Regions from separate parts of the Peribacillus sp. QJM3NY_7 genome, predicted to be linked through region 2. Evidence: riboswitches for the same ligand, from Rfam matches in the RefSeq annotation. Region 2 holds a riboswitch; each other region holds the start of a gene.
What was found. Region 2 has a riboswitch for preQ1 ahead of queC (7-cyano-7-deazaguanine synthase QueC). Riboswitches for the same ligand answer to the same signal wherever they lie in the genome.
Positions count from the first base shown of each region.

Region 1: another riboswitch for preQ1. It lies ahead of AC0VX1_RS02410 (QueT transporter family protein); the one in region 2 lies ahead of queC (7-cyano-7-deazaguanine synthase QueC).
Region 3: another riboswitch for preQ1. It lies ahead of queF (preQ(1) synthase); the one in region 2 lies ahead of queC (7-cyano-7-deazaguanine synthase QueC).

Region 1 is NZ_CM149663.1:490,411-496,998, reverse strand. It holds gene adhP (alcohol dehydrogenase AdhP) at 1-730, opposite strand, end outside; gene AC0VX1_RS02425 (DUF3892 domain-containing protein) at 1,007-1,306, shown strand; gene AC0VX1_RS02420 (CBS domain-containing protein) at 1,390-2,202, opposite strand; gene AC0VX1_RS02415 (YbaK/EbsC family protein) at 2,307-2,828, opposite strand; PreQ1 riboswitch class I at 3,001-3,045, shown strand; gene AC0VX1_RS02410 (QueT transporter family protein) at 3,052-3,537, shown strand; gene AC0VX1_RS02405 (TVP38/TMEM64 family protein) at 3,661-4,317, shown strand; gene AC0VX1_RS02400 (PAS domain S-box protein) at 4,434-6,059, shown strand; gene AC0VX1_RS02395 (cadherin-like beta sandwich domain-containing protein) at 6,124-6,588, opposite strand, start outside.
Region 2 is NZ_CM149663.1:4,136,777-4,143,364, forward strand. It holds gene queD (6-carboxytetrahydropterin synthase QueD) at 1-293, opposite strand, end outside; gene queC (7-cyano-7-deazaguanine synthase QueC) at 293-958, opposite strand; PreQ1 riboswitch class I at 1,014-1,056, opposite strand; gene AC0VX1_RS19835 (hypothetical protein) at 1,686-1,901, shown strand; gene pgsB (poly-gamma-glutamate synthase PgsB) at 2,695-3,876, shown strand; gene pgsC (poly-gamma-glutamate biosynthesis protein PgsC) at 3,892-4,341, shown strand; gene AC0VX1_RS19850 (CapA family protein) at 4,352-5,635, shown strand; gene AC0VX1_RS19855 (gamma-glutamyltransferase family protein) at 5,710-6,588, shown strand, end outside.
Region 3 is NZ_CM149663.1:557,903-564,490, reverse strand. It holds gene AC0VX1_RS02760 (nitroreductase family protein) at 1-385, shown strand, start outside; gene AC0VX1_RS02755 (aspartate kinase) at 980-2,326, opposite strand; gene queF (preQ(1) synthase) at 2,530-3,030, opposite strand; PreQ1 riboswitch class I at 3,135-3,180, opposite strand; gene AC0VX1_RS02745 (EamA family transporter) at 3,311-4,168, shown strand; gene AC0VX1_RS02740 (BA3454 family stress response protein) at 4,415-4,549, shown strand; gene AC0VX1_RS02735 (YfmQ family protein) at 5,014-5,463, opposite strand; gene qoxD (cytochrome aa3 quinol oxidase subunit IV) at 5,784-6,068, opposite strand; gene qoxC (cytochrome aa3 quinol oxidase subunit III) at 6,070-6,588, opposite strand, start outside.

The DNA.
Region 1 (6,588 bases), 1.9 Mb from region 2:
ATGCTTTTTTCGTAACCGCCACAGAAATGGATGCCTGCACGCCGCCAACCTTATCCTTAATGGCCTGTACAGGATCGGTCTTAAGCCCATTAACCGTGTAATCCGCCCCAAGTTCCGTTGCCAGATCAAGCTTATCATCTTGAATATCGACAGCAATGACATTAAAGCCCATCGCTTTTGCGTATTGCAGGGCAACATGTCCCAATCCGCCAATTCCATAAATCGCTACCCAATCGCCAGGTTTTGCTTCTGATACCTTAAGCGCCTTATAAGTCGTTACACCTGCACAGAAAATCGGTGATACCTCCGCAAAGTCAAGCCCTTCAGGAACCTTCACCACATACTTGGCTGGTGCTTTACAATACTCCGCATACCCGCCGTCCACGGAATAGCCTGCATTCAATTGATCCAGGCAAAGCGTTTCCCTGCCGGTCAGACAATATTCACAATCGCCGCAGGCCGAATAAAGCCAAGGGATCCCAACACGGTCACCCACTTTCAAGGAAGTTACGCCTTCCGCCACCTTTTCTATAATGCCCACACCCTCATGTCCCGGGATAAGCGGAAGCTTGGGTTTTACTGGCCAATCACCATGTGCAGCATGTAAATCGGTATGACACACGCCACAGGCTTTAATTTTCACTAATATCTCACCATATTCCAATTCCGGAATCGGTACTTCCTTAATCTCAAGTTTTTGGTTAAATTCATTGACGACCGCCGCTTTCATTGTCTTGACCTGTTGTTTTGCATTTACAGTGCTTGCCCCTTGTTTTACATTCATGATTACTATTCCTCCCTTAATCTAGTGGATATTATTTCTTGCTACTACTTATACAAGATGCAAGTGCCATGCCACTGCAAAAAGGCCAAGACGACAGCATTCACAAAAAAAAGTGCCGAAAGATCGGCCCATTTGGACGAATTAACGGCTCAAGTTGGACGAAATCCGGTTTGTATATTGCAAGAAAAATGGTTCACCCTATAAATAGGAGGTGCCTAAACCATGGACCAATTTGAAGAAGCCTATGAGTCATATAAACAGCAGGGAACACCGCAAGCAAACCAAAGTGATTCAGCAGCAGGAAAAGAAGAAATCATCGCCGTAAGGAAAAATGAAGAGGACAATATTATCGCCATCAAGACGAACTCCGGCCGCGAACTCGACTACCCCTCAGCCCTTGCGGAAGCCAAAGCTGGCAACCTGGCCAACGTTGACGTCTTTCATAAATATGGACGTGACATATTACGGAGTGAGCCCGATGGGATAAAAGAAAATAACCTGGATCAACTGCCGGAGTTTTGAATTTTTCGGGGAGACTGCCTGATACGGGCAGTTTTTTTCTATCTGGATGCGCAAAAAAAAGAACCAGCATGATTAGCCGGATCTTATTTTTCATAAGGATAGGATTCAGAGATTTCGAGCAGTCGGCCGCAGGACTCGACAACCTCGATGATTTCCATCCATGACATGTCCAGACCCAGTTCATTAGCATGGGAAATCTTATCCCGTAATTTTCGGATGGCATTCGCATCCTTCTTCCCTTTACTTTTCGAAGGGATTTGGAAGAAGTGCCTCAATTCTTTATCTTTATGTATAATATCGAATTTATCACTGATTTGCAGGCACTCTATTATATTGATATCCTCATTTTTATCGATTCTCCTTTTATATAATTCGGTTGCCTTTTCTAAACGGTCTTCGCTGATCATTGGATACCAGCTGACATCGCCGAATCTATCCAGGATGATATCGCTCATCCTCATTTCCAATAAGGTAATATATCCAAATATCAGCATCCTGATCGGAGGCTTTTGGAGGTCGGCATGGGTAATCAACATTTTAATTGAATTATTCTCTAATACGAACACCCTTGTCTTATTCTTAAAAATATGGAGAAGCTGGATCAAAGGGGTTGAATTCGAAACCATTTCCCTTGGTGAGAAGTTTCTCATATATTCAGAAATACTTCCCTCACCTAGTTCTTGCCTTTCTATATATCCGATGATTTCCCCTTGATCTTGGACTGCCAATATATCAAAATTCTTTTTTTTCATTGCTTTCTGGATATCCAGCGCCAGATCGTTTTTATGGCAAAACTCAAGTTCCTGGGCAATGCTCTTAACCGTTATATTTTCTTCATAAAGAGTTTTAAGACTCAGATAGCTGCTATTGCTTTTTCTTTCGCTTCCATTTAACATCTTTCAACCTCCGATCTGGAACACTTTCTGCCCGTTTTCCGCTTTAATAAAGAAATGAATGCGGCCCCAAATAAAGTTCACTTTAGTGGACTCCATCCCATTCATCAAATGCCATCAACTGCATTTCCTGCCGCCGTTTCCACATTCCCCTTTTCTTCCCACCCCTTACAAACATCCACCCAATCCTTGGCACCTGAATATTCAAATAATTCAGCGAGTGTAAGTTCTATTGCAGAGTTTGAACTGCCGCAAGCCGGAAACAATGACTCGAAGCGCTTCATCGATACATCAAGAAAAACAGCTAAATCGTTTGCCAGGCCAAACGGGCAAACGCCTCCGATTGCATGGCCGGTCTGTGCAAGCACTTCATCAGGTGAAAGCATTCGTGCCTTGAAACCGAACGTCTGACGAAATTTCTTATTATCCACTTTCGCGTCCCCTGCGGCAACGACCAAAATCGCGTGTTCACCTTCCCCTTTAAAGGAAAGGGTCTTGGCAATCCGCGCTGGGATAACACCGATGGTTTCCGCTGCCTCAATCACCGTGGCACTAGATGTTTCGAACTCCTTTACGTCACCTTCCCGATTCCATTGTTTAAAATGGCTTTTGACACTTTCGATCGACATATTAATATTCACTCCTTTTTATGTACATATTGAAATAATATCATCCTTCATTGCAATAATTCAAAATCCAATTGTGCTGCTTCATCTGATTGGAAACCTATAAATTAAAACCATTCTTTACAAATTGACGAAACAAGTTTACATGGGCTACTATTAATCATCGGGTAAACGCCTGCACGTGGTTCGTAACCATCCCACGATAAAAAACTAGGGAGAGAGTAAAATGAATGTTCGTACACTCGTGATAAACGGGTTATTGGCTGCCTTGTATGTGGCGGTCTCATTGGTGTTTAAACCAATAGCTTTTGAGATGTTCCAATTCCGTGTACCGGAAATGTTGAATCATCTGATTGTATTCAATAAAAAGTATATCTACGGTATCGTTGGAGGAGTCTTCATATCGAATCTGCTCTTTTCGCCGATGGTGCCATATGATTTGATTTTTGGGGTGGGCCAATCCCTGCTCGCCTTATTGCTTGTCATTTATGTTTCTCGTTTCATAAAAGGCATTAAAGGACGTATGGTCGCTACGATTATCTTTTTCACGTTCACAATGTTTTTAATTGCAATTGAACTGAACCTTGCCTTTGGCTTGCCATTCTGGCTAACCTGGATGACTACAGCTGTCGGTGAGTTCGTTGTCCTTTTGATTGGAGCGCCAATCATTTATGGAATGAACAAAAGAATTCAGTTTGAAAAGTGGCTTTAAAAGGAATCTTCGCGCCGTTAAGCCACTATAATGGAAAAGAGCTGTCTGCATGATGCGGCAGCTCTTTTTTTTCACCATCGAACTTGAAAATGATAAACTATTAGTAAGAATGGTGGTGGCCCTTTGAAAAAAGTCCTGACCATAATCGGTCTACTTGTAATCGCAATTTTTATATACTCTAATGCAGAACTGTTCACTTTGGTTTGGAAAAGTGATTTGGATTCTGTTATTGGCATATTGAAGGAAAATCTTTTGCTTACATTTATTGTGACATTCGTATTGATGTTTGTACAAAATTCTTTTACAATCATCCCCTTAATTTTGCTCCTAACCATCAATGTCACGATATTCGGATTCATATATGGCTATCTATGGAGTTGGTTTACAAGTGTTGTTGCCTCAGGATTCATTTTTTATGCAGCAAGAAACTGGCTTCAGGAGCTTCTTTTAAAGAAGATTGGTGAAAAGTGGCAAGAGTCTGTAGTGGAGCATGGCTTCATGTACGTGTTTACAGGCAGGATTTTCCCGCTTATCCCAACAAGCTTAATTAACTTGGCAGCCGGAGTCAGCACCGTCACTTTCAAAGACTTTTTATTGGCAACGGCACTTGGCAACCTTATATACTTTTTCTTCCTAGCACTGATTCCCTATGGACTGCTATCTGTTGAAATGAACCAATATACGCTAGCTGCTCTTGCCCTCCTTTTCTTACTATTCTTCATGATCTATAAGCGTGCAAAAAAGAAGAAGAAACTAACTTTCTTCAGAAAAAACAGGTGACCACATTGGCCCCTGTTTTTTTATTTAGAGATTCTGCATATATTTTTTTCCGATAGTTTGTTAAAATGTGTATGTAATTTTACCTTTGAAATGTCTTAAAATCAGGGAGAATCTCCATGTCCAAACGCTCCATCTTAGCAATATATATCCTATCCGGGATTCTTACATTAGTCGTATTCGACTATTTTTTAACTACAAATATCCATAATAAAGAGGTCTTCATTCAACTCCAAAGGGCGGAAGGCATTGTTTTCCTTTTATCAATAGGCTTAATTCTATATCTTTATTTAGCTAAAAAGGAAGAATTCAAACGATTAAAAGAGGCGGAACAACGTCGGCGCACACTCATCAATTCAATGGTGGATTTCGTCAATTTCAAGGATGGGGATGGCCGATGGCTTGAATCCAATACCTTCGGGCTGCAATTATTTCAATTGGAGCATGTAGATTATAAGGGAAAAAGAGACAGTGAGCTCGCGGAATACTCCGAATTTTATAAAGAATCGCTGATCTACTGTGAAGTTTCCGATGAAGAAACGTGGGTAAAGGGGGAAATTACTAGGTGCGAGGAAATCATCCCTCTTCCCGATGGCAATCACAAGACCTTTGATACGATTAAAGTTCCCCTGTTCAATGAAGATGGTTCACGTAAGGGCTTAGTCGTCATTGGCAGGGATATATCTGAAAGAGTTGTCGCGGAGAATCAATTATTCGATAGCGAACAACGCTATAAATCATTGTTTGAGCACAACCCTTATCCGATGCTGATGCTTGATTTAAATGGAATGATCACGACCGTGAATCCAAGGTTTGAAACGGTAACAGGCTTTCAACAGGAAGAAATACATGGCGCCTCATTCATTAATTTGAATTTTTCAGCAGAAGACGCGGAATTGATCCGCACATCATGCCAATATGTCATGGAAAACCAAAAGGGGATCAAAAAAGGGAAAGATATTGAATTCCTGACAAAGTACGGGAAGTCCATCTTACTTTCTTGTACGTTTGTCCCGATGATGGTTGGCGAGGATTTAGTCGGAATCATTACTTATGCTAAAGAAGTCACTCAAATTCGAGAAACCGAAGCACGCTTAAGAAGAACCGAAAAATTATCGATAGTCGGCGAACTTGCCGCAAGTGTAGCCCACGAGGTACGAAATCCGCTGACTTCTTTAAAAGGTTTCGTCCAACTGCTTAAAAAGAGCGACCATCCCTTTGAACAATACTACACGATCATGTTAAGTGAATTGGACCGGATCAATCTTATTGTAAGCGAGTTACTCGTTCTGGCAAAACCACAGGAACTTCCATTCAGCAAACATCAAATCATCGACCTGATGAATGATGTCAAAACCTTGTTGAAACCAGAGGCGGACTCGTACCCCACCAAAATATCAATATCTGTCAAAAATGAAATACCTCTTCTATTATGTGAGGGAAATCAATTAAAACAAGTTTTCATAAACATGCTCAAGAATTCCATGGAGGCATCCGCCGACCACATTTGGATTGATTTTGAACGAATGAACAATAACCTTTCCATCACCATCAAAGATAACGGTAGCGGAATAGAAAAAAAACGCATAAAACATCTTGGAGAGCCTTTCTATTCTTCAAAAGAAAAAGGAACCGGATTAGGACTGACAGTCAGTTGCCGAATCATTGAGGCGCATCGGGGAAAGGTCCGGTTTAACAGTGAACTGAACCAAGGAACCGAGGTCCAAATCATTTTGCCCATATAAATATGAACTTCGAGGACAAGCCTGAACCTTGTCCTTTTTTTGCAGGATTCAAAACCATCCTATTTTACCAGAGAGTGAAGAATTCCTTTATATTCCCAAAGAATGAAACCGTCTCAACAGGTTGTTTCCCATTAGTCTGGCCTCCTGGATCATTGGATGTTTCGCTCTCCGTCATACCAGCTGTACTCGTTTGCGCTGCCTCAACTTCCACCTCTTTTGTTTTGACATCATCCACGGTTTCTTCCTTATCCATTTCAACATCCATGTCCTTTTCGAAAACAAGGACGTAAGTACGACGCTCCCCATCCTTTGAAACGGTAACGGAAATGGCCGTTTTTGCTTTATCCTTGATCTTCACTTTCGCACTGCTCGCACCGTCATATTCAATCGTTGCTCCGCTGGCATTTGTCGTTGCATTCAATTTGACTGAAGAAATATCATTATCCACCTCTATATGATAGGTATGCTCATTAGATTCAAAAGATTTGTTCCATACGCCGGATGATACCGTCAGGCTGTTCAACACTGG
Region 2 (6,588 bases):
TTCAAATAACGATGATCCAGGTGGATTTCGATTTCATTTTTCCAGATATTCTTGATGTCCCCAAAATCTATCATCAACCCGCGTGAATCCGTATACCCGCTCAATCCGAAAATGACTTTATACGTGTGGCCATGCAGGTTCTTGCATTTCCCTTCATAGTCATGCAGGTGGTGCGCCGCGTCAAAGGTGAATTCCTTACTCACGAGAACCCTCTTGTTTGTATACTTCAATTGGCTGCGCTGAATATCTTCATCTATTTTTTGGAGTTTATCCACTATCTTAAAACCGTACATCATGAAAGCACCTTCCGTCTGCTTACATAGTCATCCAGTCCTTTTTTCCGCAGATTGCATGCCGGACAATCTCCACAGCCATCGGAGATGATTCCGTTATAGCAAGTCAGGGTCTTTTCGCGGACAAAGTCGAACGCGCCAAGCTGGTCAGCAAGCTCCCATGTTTCCTCTTTATTAAGCCACATTAGCGGCGTATCAATCACGAATGACTGGTCCATCGATAAGTTCAAGGTCACATTCAACGATTTAATGAATACATCGCGGCAGTCAGGATATCCGCTGAAATCCGTTTCACAGACTCCTGTGACAATATGTTTAGCGCCAATCTGACTCGCCAGCACTCCGGCAAACGAAAGGAACAGCAAATTCCTCCCTGGCACGAACGTCGACGGCAGCTCCCCTTCTTCTCCGTCCGCCACTGCGATATCACTTCTCGTCAATGCATTCGGTGCCAATTGGTTCAGCAGCGACATGTCAAGGATATGATGGTTCACGCCCAATTCCTTGGCAATGTTTTGAGCGCATTCGATTTCCAAGCTATGCCGCTGATTATAATCGAACGTCACCGCTTCCACTTCCTCAAATCTCTCCAATGCCCAAAACAGGCACGTCGTACTGTCCTGTCCTCCGCTAAACACAACCACTGCCTTTTCTTTCTTCTTCATTTCTATAAAACTCCTTTTTACGGAAAAAAACAGCACCCTAAGAATAGAGCACTGTTTCTCCTTAGTTTTTTTGAGAGGGTAGCTAGAACCTCTTCCGCCTTAACGCGGAATATTATATTTTTCCAAGTCAATAGTAACTTGAAAATGATAAGAAATCAAGATGTTTATATAAAGTGAACATTAGACCTGATGGCAAATTTGGTTAACTTTTCATTACTTAAAAATCACATTAAAAATCCGATAAAAAAAAGTGAATAAAATATCGATAAGGGGTCCAATAATTTGAAAAGCATTAAAGCCCGTATACGGGAAATTGCTTTTTTCCCTCCCACATAAGGGAAGTTTCATTTTCATAAATTCGGGGAATATATAACTATACACAATAATGAACCATAAAAAAGCAAATCTATCAAAAGCGGCTGGAAGTGAATATTTTCCTTTGTTTTCAGAATATTTAGTGTATAATGAATATAAGGAATATTTTAACTCAAATAATCATTGCTTCCAATACCCGCTTTCTGCAAATCCCGACATTCCCTTTCAATACCATGCACGGTCACTTACTCAGCAAGGACCCATTACATGCTTTTTCTCGAATCAAACCATTCACAACTTTATTCACACAAAAACATAATTTCCACTCCAAAATTGCAAAAAAAGGTTAAACTTCACCAACGATATGTTACTATTAAACTAAGACCTTTTCACCCCATAAGGAGGAATTCATATGAAACGTTTTTTCAAATTCATCGCAGATTTTAACGAAAGAAAAGCATTGCAACGGGAAACCAAAGAATTCTTTCGCAAAGAATACGAAAATTATATGAAGATGAATCCTGACAATCAACGTAAAAAAAGGAGATTAGCTCCTAGATTTTATGTGATTGATGGCGGTAAAAAGGACTCCACCCTTGAGATTTCTGAGAGAAAGAAATCAAGTTAACCTGGATTCCTTCCATTATCAGCTACCCATGCTGTAACTCAAGACCCATAAAAGGTAAATCTATCCATGATAACGGAGATCCGTGACCATTCCATTCATTTACAATATATAAGCCAAAAGCCCAGATATGCTTCTGGGCTTTTTTTATTTTTCATTCTTATATAAACACTATATCTATAGAAGAAACTAGGTATTTTTTAAAAGAAATGGGTTAACTTTAGTTCATTTCATTTTTTAGGTAAAAGGTCAATTATAGACCCATGGGTATTTACCAAGGAAAAACCGGAAAAGATCACAAAAAAGAGATGTGTTCTTTTACTCATCTTTGTCCATATTCAAAAGAGTTCAACTAATTGAGTCGTTAGATGCAAAATTTCACATTGAATGACAAATCCATAAAAATTGTAACCTTTATGTCAAACAATGGGTATAAACAATTAACAAACTGTAATAAACCTCACTTATTTTAAAAAATATTATTCAAATATAGCCATTATGAATTAGGTTCAAATGCTCATAAAACCATGTTGATTCTGACTGAAATGGGGCTTTATTAAACTTTCCATAATTTAGTGTAAATGAAACCTCGATTCCCTCGATTTCCAGCCATATCTTTGTACTCATAAAATAATTCATCTCATTAGATACTATTACACACTAATATACATATATTTGAAAAAGCTGTTGATAACTATATTACGATAGAATAATTGGCTCTTGCCTATTAAGTTTAAAATCATGTAGTGTGTATTCAGTAATTCAAATATTTGAAAAAAAGAGAGGTTAAAAAAAAATGGCACCAATATTTATTTGTGCGATCTTTTTGCTTGGCTATGGCATTTTTGAACAAAAACGCCATCAGAAGCGTCTCGACTCCATCCCGGTACGTGTTAATGTGAATGGGATTCGAGGGAAATCGACTGTAACGCGTCTAATTACAGGTGTGATCCAGGAAGCAAAATACAAAACAGTAGGTAAAACAACCGGAACTTCAGCAAGAATGATCTATTGGTTTACCGACAAGGAAAAACCGATTGTACGCCGCCCGGAAGGACCCAACATAGGAGAACAACGGCGTGTAGTTAAAGAAGTTGCCGACTTAGGCACGGAAGCACTGGTTTGTGAGTGCATGGCCGTACAGCCTGACTATCAACTAATCTTCCAAAACAAAATGATCCAGGCAAACATCGGGGTCATCGTGAATGTATTGGAAGACCATATGGATGTCATGGGACCGACTATGGATGAGGTTGCTGAAGCCTTCACTGCTACCATTCCCCATAATGGTCACTTAATAACCATTGAAAGTGAATATTTGGACTTTTTCAAACAAATCGCCAAAGAACGCAACACAAAAGTGATCGTTGCAGATAATTCAAGGATTTCCGAGGATTTCTTACGCGAATTCGACTATATGGTATTTCCGGATAACGCATCACTGGCCTTGGCCGTTGCGGAAGCTTTGGGAATTGATGAAAAAACGGCTTTCCGCGGCATGCTGAATGCACATCCAGATCCAGGGGCCATGCGGATCACCAAATTCGGAGATCGCATCCAGCCAACTTTCTTTGTCAATGGCTTTGCTGCAAACGACGCGGCATCGACGCTGAACATATGGGAACGTGTCAATACGTTCGGATACAGCACAGAACCTCCTATCGTCATCATGAACTGCCGTGCAGACCGTGTGGACCGTACCGAGCAGTTTGCTAGAGATGTATTGCCGTACATAAAATCCGAAATCGTCATTGCCATTGGTGAAACTACATCACCAATCACGAAGGTATTCGAGCAAGGTAAATTGGATACTAAAGAATATTGGGATTTAGAAAACTGGTCAACTGAAGAAATCGTGGCCCGTCTCCGCCCATTGATGAAAAATCGCATCGTCTACGGTGTCGGGAATATTCACGGTGCAGCGGAACCATTAATTGAAGCATTCATGAAATCTAAAACAAAGCAAAAAGCAAGTTAAGTAGGAGGAACCTTAATGTTTGGATCGGATTTATATGTAGCCCTAGTACTGGGAGTAACGCTTAGCCTTATATTTTCAGAAAAGACGGGTGTCGTACCCGCAGGACTTATCGTGCCAGGTTATTTGGCATTAGTATTTGATCAATGGGAAATCATGCTGACCATTTTGATCATTAGTGTCGTAACTTATTTAATCGTCACCCACGGCCTTTCAAGATGGGTGATTTTATATGGAAGAAGAAAATTCGCCGCCATGATGGTGACCGGGATTTGCTTGAAACTCCTATTGGACTTAGTCTACCCCGTCATGCCCTTTGAAATATTCGAGTTTCGGGGAATCGGTATAATCGTACCTGGATTGATAGCGAATACCATACAAAGACAAGGAATGCCATTGACACTTGGCAGCACGCTTTTATTATCCGGCATAACATTCGGTTTAATGAACGTGTATTACCTATTCTGAGGTGCAAAAAATGAAACGGACTTTAAATGCAAAAGAAAAAACACTTATCTTTATTAAACGCACGAAGAAAAAGAATCTTAAATACACTGGAATCATACTACCTATATTACTAATCGCTTTAGTCATTACCACTTGGATGGGACGGGCTGAGGAAGTGAAAACAGTCGCAACAAAATCCGATCAACCATTGACGATGACAATGGTCGGTGATGTGATGATGGGACGTTATGTTGAAGAAGTGACGGAAAAGCACGGGTATGAATACCTCTTCCGGTATATGAAGCCCTATTTTGCCAATTCGGATTATGTCAGTGGGAATTATGAACATACCGCTTTAAAAGAAGAAGTATCTAACTACAAGGGAGCCGATACGCCCATCCGGTTAAACTCCAATACTAGCGGTGTGGAAGCCGTTAAAGATGCCGGCTTCTCTGTGGTGTCATTGGCAAATAACCATATGATGGACTATGAAGAACAAGGACTCCTTGACACGATTGATGAATTCAAAAGTGCGGATATGCACTATGTCGGTGTTGGATCGAACACTGCGGAAGCAAAAAACAGCATCGACTATGCGGATGTTAATGGCGTTCGTGTCGCAACACTTGGCTTCACAGATGTTTACGGTAAGGATGCCGTATCAAAAAGTGATAAAGCCGGACTATTGAACTCCAATCCCGATTTATTATTTGAAATGATCGGCAAAGCAAGGGATGCCAAGCAAGGCAACGCAGACTTGGTTGTGGTGAATATGCACTGGGGACAAGAGTATTCAACATCAACAACCGATCGACAAAAAGACTTGGCTAAAGCTATCATCGATGCGGGCGCTGACATCATCATCGGCCATCACCCCCACGTGCTTCAATCGTTCGATGTTTATAAAGATGGAATCATTTTCTATAGTCTAGGAAATTTCATATTCGATCAAGGCTGGACACGCACAAAGGATTCAGCCATGGTTCAATACCATTTAGCGAATGACGGAAAAGCTTCAATCGATGTCGTACCGCTGCAAATTGAAGAAGCAACACCAAGGCCAGCTACCTCTTCCATTGACAAATCACGTGTTTACCGACAGTTGACGAAGGAAACGAGTGAAAAAGTCCAGTGGTCTAAAAAAGAGGATCGCATCGAGATTACCTTGGATCACAAGAAGGTAATCGATCATAAGGCACAGCGTGAACAAGAGGAAAAGGCAGCAATGGAAAAGAAAGCTGCACTGGAGAAAAAAGCAGCACAAGAGAAAAAGGCCGTACAAGCTAAACAACCTGGAATACAACCCATTCAGTAAGGAACGCTTTATCACTACTATTTGAAGAATGAAGACACACAACTTAGAATCTCAACGAAAAGGGGGAACAACCGATGATGAACCGTATGACGGGAAAAATGCTCATATCCCTAAGCTTGCTCATATATATTGCTGGATGTTCGAAGACACCCCCTATTTCTGACACGAATGATCCGATAAAGAGTAAAACGGAACAATCATATGGGGTCAGTTCTTCAAATCCAATCGCAATAGATGTCGGGATGGATATATTGGAAAACGGCGGAACGGCGGCTGATGCCGCCATTGCGGTATCGTATGTATTAGGTGTTGTCGAACCTTATGGATCTGGCTTGGGCGGCGGCGGCGGTATGCTGATTGCCCCGGAATCCGGCGAACCCGAATTTATCGATTATCGTGAATCCTCTCCAGAAGACCCAAGTTCAAGACACGATACAGGGATTCCTGGCTTAGTGGCCGGCATGCAGGTCATCAGTGATAAGTATGGGAGCGTACCAATGGCAGACCTTCTTCAGCCGGCTATAGATTTGGCTGAAGAAGGATTTGAAGTCAACGAATCGTTATCATCACGCTTAGAAGCGGCTCAGCCAAGGATATCTTCCGATGCGACTTCACTTTTTTATCCTGATGGTGATGCCATTGAACCAGGCAAAACCCTCGTCCAGGAAAAACTTGCTAAAACACTGAAGGAGATCCAGCATGAAGGTCCTGATGGTTTTTATAAAGGCGAAATTGCGCGGGATATTAAAAGGGAATCAGATATCGACTTGATGGATTTAAAGCGCTATGAGGTGAAAGAACGGAAACCGGTCCAAGGAACATTTGCCGGTTATGATGTTTTTACCGCCCCTCCGCCCTTTTCAGGGATTACCGTTCTTGAAATGTTAAAGCTAGCCGAGGAAATGAACCTAGGTGATTCTTCAAGCAAATCAGCTTATATGAAAGTCTTGGGG
Region 3 (6,588 bases), 2.0 Mb from region 2:
AGAAGCAACACGTGCATTCATGGAAGGCAAAGAGAAGGACCCTGAAAAGAAAAAAGCAGCCGGACAGCGAGGATATAATAAACTCATAGGTGTACCGATGTTTGTCGCAGTGATCATGGAAGAGAATCCGAATCCCATGACACGTGAAGAAGATTATGCGGCTACAAGTGCCTTGATCCAGAATTTCAGCCTGCTTGCCTGGGAACAGGGAATCGGGATGATATGGGAAACATACGGCATGATACACAGCATGGAGTTTCGTGAAGCTTTGGGCGTGAAACCAGGCGAGAAGATTGTCGGCAGCCTTCACGTTGGCTATCCCGATATGATTCCTGCCCCTCGTCCAAGGAACGCGATCGATCAACTCCTGACCGTCATGGACTAACATAAAAGGAAGGCCTCCAATCTTCCAGTTGGAGGCTCAGACTGTAGACAAACTCGATGAAAACCGGGTTTTCTACAGTTTTTTTATGGCTTTTTTGAACGTCGATTTCCGCTCCAGGCACGCGCTTTTCCCGCAGGAGTCTCGTGCCTTACACTCCAATCACATATAGATATAACTTATTCCTACATTTTTTTGTATTATATAGAAGTATTTAACCAGGTAATAAGGATGCTTTTTAAACATGATTCTATTCAGCAAGATCAACTCGAAGTAATTACTTAAATCAATTGGTGCCAGTGAATCATTTAGCTCGTAAACTTGATGTGCCATTATTTGGTGCAAGATATGTATGAGGTTGAACGTCCCTTTTTATCCGTTTCAAGAGCGTCAACTCCGTTCTCCTCCAATTGCTTTAGCCACCTGAAAACAAACGCTCTGAACCCTACAGCGCGTCTGTTAGCTTGGAATGATTATCCCCACGGTCATTGCCACTACCATAAAGAACCAGATGAAAAAAATCCAGCGTATGTATAGTGATTAAAAGATCAATCACAAAAAACCCCCTTCTAAAAGGAGGTCCCTAAACGCTCATACTCAAAAGAACTCGTGATATAATGCCTGAATTGCCGTCTCTTCGTTGTGCCCTTTCACACCGAACATCATGCTTACCTCCGAAGAGCCTTGATTGATCATCTCAATATTCACCTTTGCTTCAGCCAAGGCTTTTGACGCTCTTGCCGTTGTACCGACATTATGGCGCATTCCTTCCCCTACAACCATGATCAAGGCAAGATCATGTTCCACATTCACTTCATCGGCATGAAGCTCTTTCTTGATTCGGGAAATGATTTTCTTTTCGGCATCCCCTTTCATCTGGTCCTGCCTTAGAATAAGCGTCACATCATCGATGCCTGATGGAATATGCTCATATGAAACTCCATAATCCTCGAGGATGTGCAGCAGTTTCCGGCCAAAACCAACTTCCCGGTTCATCAAATATTTGCTAATGTAAATACTGCAAAATCCTTTATCACTTGCAATCCCAATAACTGGCCCGTTCGTATTATCCCGTGTATTCACAATGCGGGTCCCTTGTGCCGCCGGATTGTTCGTATTCTGGATATGGACAGGTATTCCCGCCCGGAATGCAGGAATCAGCGCCTCATCATGAAATACCGAGAAACCTGCATAAGAAAGCTCACGCATCTCACGATAGGTTAGTTCCCGGATTCCCTTCGGATTGGAAACCACATTTGGATTCACCGCATAAACGGCATCCACGTCCGTAAAGTTCTCATACAAATCAGCTTTGACCCCATTAGCAAGAATCGAACCCGTAATATCGGAACCGCTTCTTGAGAAGGTTAACACATCACCATCTAACGTATATCCGAAGAATCCTGGGAATACAACGATTCCCGGCTCATCACGCAGAGCATATAACCGATCATAAGACTCTGGCAGCACCCTGGTGAATCCACCTTCATCCGTTACGATCAAGCCTGCCTTCTTCGGATTGATATACTGTGCCTCCACTCCAAGGCTTTGGAAATAACCTGCGACCAGCTTCGCATTATTATCCTCGCCACCTGCCTTCAAGGCATCCAGATAGCGCTTTGGGTTAGTTTGATCTGCATGCAGCAGCGCCATTAAATTTTCATGAATCCCTGTGATGACACTCTCGGATATATCCAACTCTTCCGCAATGCTCGCATAGCGGGATACAACATCTTCTATCAAATGCTCTCCGTTATCCCCGCGCAGCTGCTGTTCCGCAGCTTCAATCAATAAATCCGTCACCTTTATATCATCGGAATTGCGTTTACCTGGAGCGGAAACGACCACAATCTTCCTCTCTGGATCAGAAACAACAATTTCGAATACCTTCCTCAACTGATCACCTGACGCAAGTGAACTTCCACCAAACTTTGCAACTTTCATCTCGACATCCCCTATTTTCGTAAATATTCTGTCAAAATTAACACTCCCTATTATTACGCTTTTTCTCGAAACAATCAAGTGCAAATTCCATTATAGGAGGACATTTGTACTTTTAAAAAGGACAGAATGACAGGACCACTGATCGAAATTAGCTATAAACTAAAAAAAGACAACAGGCATATGCCCATTGTCCCTCCTATTCTTTAGCGATTATCCACGGTTTCCGGGTATAAGTCATGATTCATCAAGCGGTAATTCGCCATTTCCTCATACTTCGTACCTGGTTTCCCATAATTCGTGTAAGGGTCGATGGAAATTCCGCCCCTAGGTGTAAACTTGCCCCAGACTTCAATATATTTAGGGTCCATCAATTCGATTAAATCATTCATGATGATGTTCATGCAGTCTTCATGGAAATCACCATGATTGCGGAAGCTGAATAAGTAGAGTTTCAAAGACTTACTTTCCACCATTTTCACACTTGGAATATAGCTGATGTAAATGGTAGCAAAGTCCGGCTGGCCCGTGATTGGACATAAACTAGTGAATTCCGGGCAATTGAATTTGACGAAATAGTCCCGGTTCGGATGCTTGTTATCGAATGACTCAAGGATTTCAGGAGCATAGTCGAATGTATATTTTGTTCCTTGATTCCCAAGCAGTGTGATATCTTTTTTTAATTCTTCTTCTTTTCTTCCAGACATGAAAAGTCCTCCTAATCCCACATTTCAGGGAGATTCATAAAATGGGCCTCTATATAACAAAAACCATATCTCCTCAAAGATATGGTTGATTCGCAAAAAATATCAAAGCCATAGTTTTTTTAAGAGGGTGATGCTATGAACCTCTCCCGTTTATCGGGAAATATTTTAAAATTGTCATAGTAAATATAGAAAAAAATATCTAATCTGTCAATCATACATTTTAAATTTGGTTTGATTCCTAAGGGCATTCAGCTTAAAATGTAGAAGAAGTTTATCCTACATGAAGGAAGAGATTAAGTCAATGTGGATTTTTGCAGCACTCATCACGAGTTTATGTTTCGGAATCAATAACAGCATTTTTAAATGGAGCAGCGGAAAAGGGTATTCCAAGATACATATCCAATTTTTCTTTTATTTTTCAGCTTTTATTTTGTCCATTGTTTATGGAGTATTAATGGATGGTTTGCAGCTGAACTGGCTGTCCATCATGCTTGGTGCAGCAATTGGTGTACTGAACGCCAATGGTAACATCCAGATGGCAAGCGCCTTTGAAAAAGGTCCGGCAAGCTTGACATCTCCATTAATCGCAGCGAATGCCATATTCCCCATTCTCTGTGCAGCTTTAATTTTTCACGAACATATTTCTTCCTTGCAGTGGAGTGGAATCGCCTGCATGTTTATCGCTACATTAGTCATCCAATATACACCTAATGCAAAAGGTAATCATCAATATGTCCCATGGATGATGCACACATTACTCTCCATCTTATCTTTTGGTGTGCTCGGCATTCTTATGACGACATCAACACGTCTTCAATTAAACTCCCTTGATATCCTTGTATCAATGTATGGAGGCGGAATGCTTTATCTTCTTTCGGCTCTAGCCTTTAAAAAAGAAAAAATCAAGCTAAAGGAAGTCAAAATCGGTTCCTTAGTAGGCTTTTTAAGCATGATAGGCTATGGATGTTATTTCTTTGCGTTGAACACTGGCATAGCAAGCATCATTTTCCCAGTCGTCAGCCTGAACTGTTTGGTTGTCGTATTCGCTGGATGTTATATATTCAAGGAAAAACTAAAAAACTATCAAATTGCTGGTGTCCTTGCAGCATTAATCGGTATTATTTTAACTAAAATATGAATATAGTTCGTTTTAAAAAAACAACCTGGCTGTCATGTATACAAGCCAGGTCGTTTTTTAAAAAACCTGAAAATGGGGCATGTCAAAAAAAAGTGTTGACACTTCACATAAAATATCAGATAATTTTGAATATTAACTCTCACGATTTTAGCTTTTGAAATGTTTGATTATCCTTCTGCTACGGGTATAAAAGAAATAGGTACAACCACCTCATTTAATTCTGAATTAGGAAAGGAAAGATGCATAATGGTAAAAGTTACAGTAACAGTTGATTTCCAAGGAAAATCTTATCAAACTAACGTCCTTGCTAAACCGGGTACTGATCATGAAGTAATTTTACAACAAGCCCTCCATCAAGTTGAAAAACAATGGAAAGCATAAAAAAGCAGGCATCGCAATAGATACCTGCTTTTTTATTCCCTTAAATACTATCCCAAATACTTTTCATATGCACGATTAACGACCCTCTTGCAATCCCCTCCTACTTAATAACACTTTTAATTGTTTTTTTCAAAAGTCACTAAAATCAAGATGCCAGTTTGTGTACCAGAATTTTTATAATGAAAAAATATCTTTGAAATGGAGTTATATTAAAAGCCTTATAAAAAAGAAGGTATTTTTTAGGCGCGTCTCTGCTGTAGACAATTTAACCGTTAATTTCCACTCCAGGCACTCGCTTTCCGCGGGCGGTCCGGGAGCCTCCCCGGTGCCTTTGCGCCCGCGGTGTCTCCCTTGGACGCTTTTCCCGCAGGAGTCTCGCACACCCGCTCCAATCAACTATGTTTTAACCCTTTTGTTTACAAACTCAAAGACGGTCTTTTAAGGACCGTCTTTTTAATGTTCTATTAAACTAAATTTCTTATTAATGGCATGGAACGTTCTTGGAGGCTATCGGAAAACAGACTATAAGAAATGAGCTTCTTCTTGTACTGTTTAACTACATCCACGCGGTCGCTGTAAATATATACAAATAACCTAACATCCTTTTTGCCTCTTTTAGTATCAATGACCAATGGAGTCCCACTATTTTCTGGATGTAAAAACAATTCCTCATTCCCCGGGAATATATGATTTTTCTTCAAAAATTTAGCGCTATTAAAATAATTAATAACTTGAATTTTTTCTTCACCTTCCAAACGTTTTCCGTCAAAGGTTACGATCGCATTCCCGCCACTAATTTCTGAATGTATTTTAAATTTACTGATAATCCAATTAACTGCATCTGTTGGAAGACAGGAAACCAATATTTTTAACAAACTTAAGATGATTGTCACAATCAAAACCGGCAATGTCAATTCATCATCTCCGCTACATTTATTAATTAATTCTTATATAACTTATTATATCAAAAGTGGCTGATCGTTTTCTTAGTTGATGTGTCCGTTCTATTAGCGTTTTACCCCAGTAACACATTGCACTTAAACACACGGGAATGCTTCAAAAGTGAAAATCCCCATTTATAAATATAATGTTGTGAAATGGTTATACTAAACAAATGGATTCAGCCACATCCTTGTTACACAAACTTCCATGAATGAAATGGATAGGCCGGTATAAGAATTAACATACAAAAAAAACTGGACGTCATCAAGACGCCCAGCTTTTCCAGAATCGATTATTGGTATCCCCAAATCATTGTTAGCATTGTACCGAAAATTGTAACCAATGCAACGAACAATCCGTAATAAACGTTTGTGTAAATCGATGCTTTATCTTCAGACTCTCCTGCATGCATGAACATAACAAATTGAAGTGCTGCTTGCATGAAAGCTGTAACAAGTAGGATGATCACAGCCATTTTAAGTGAGAGATCAAACACAATAACTGATAATGCGACCAAAGTCAGAACTAGCGAAAAAGCAAATCCCATAACTTGGCCCCGTGGGAATAATTCTTTCATATTACATCATTCCTTTCAGGTAGACGAAACTGAAGATGAAAATCCAGACAACGTCCAAGAAATGCCAGTAAAGTGAAAAGATGAAAGCCTTGTTTGTTGTCTGTGGAGTCATACCTCGTTTTTTAATCTGCATGGTGATGAAGGTTCCCCAGAATAAACCAAGTGTAACGTGAGCTCCATGCGTACCTAGTAGTGTGAACAAACTAGATAAGAAAGCACTTGTTTGAATCGTTGCTCCTTCATGTACATATTCCACGAATTCATAAATTTCGACTCCTAAAAAGCCTAAACCAAGAATAAGGGTGATAATGAAGAAACCAATCGTCGCTTTCTGCCTGCCAAGTCTCATCGCATTGATTCCAAGACCTATGGTAAAACTACTAGTTAAAAGAAAGATTGTTTGAAACATTAGTGTTGGGACTTTAAAAAGATGTTCCCCTGTTGGACCATTTCCAGTACCACCAACTAAGACAAAATAAGTGGCGAACAGTGTAGCGAAAAGAGCTATTTCTGCTCCTAG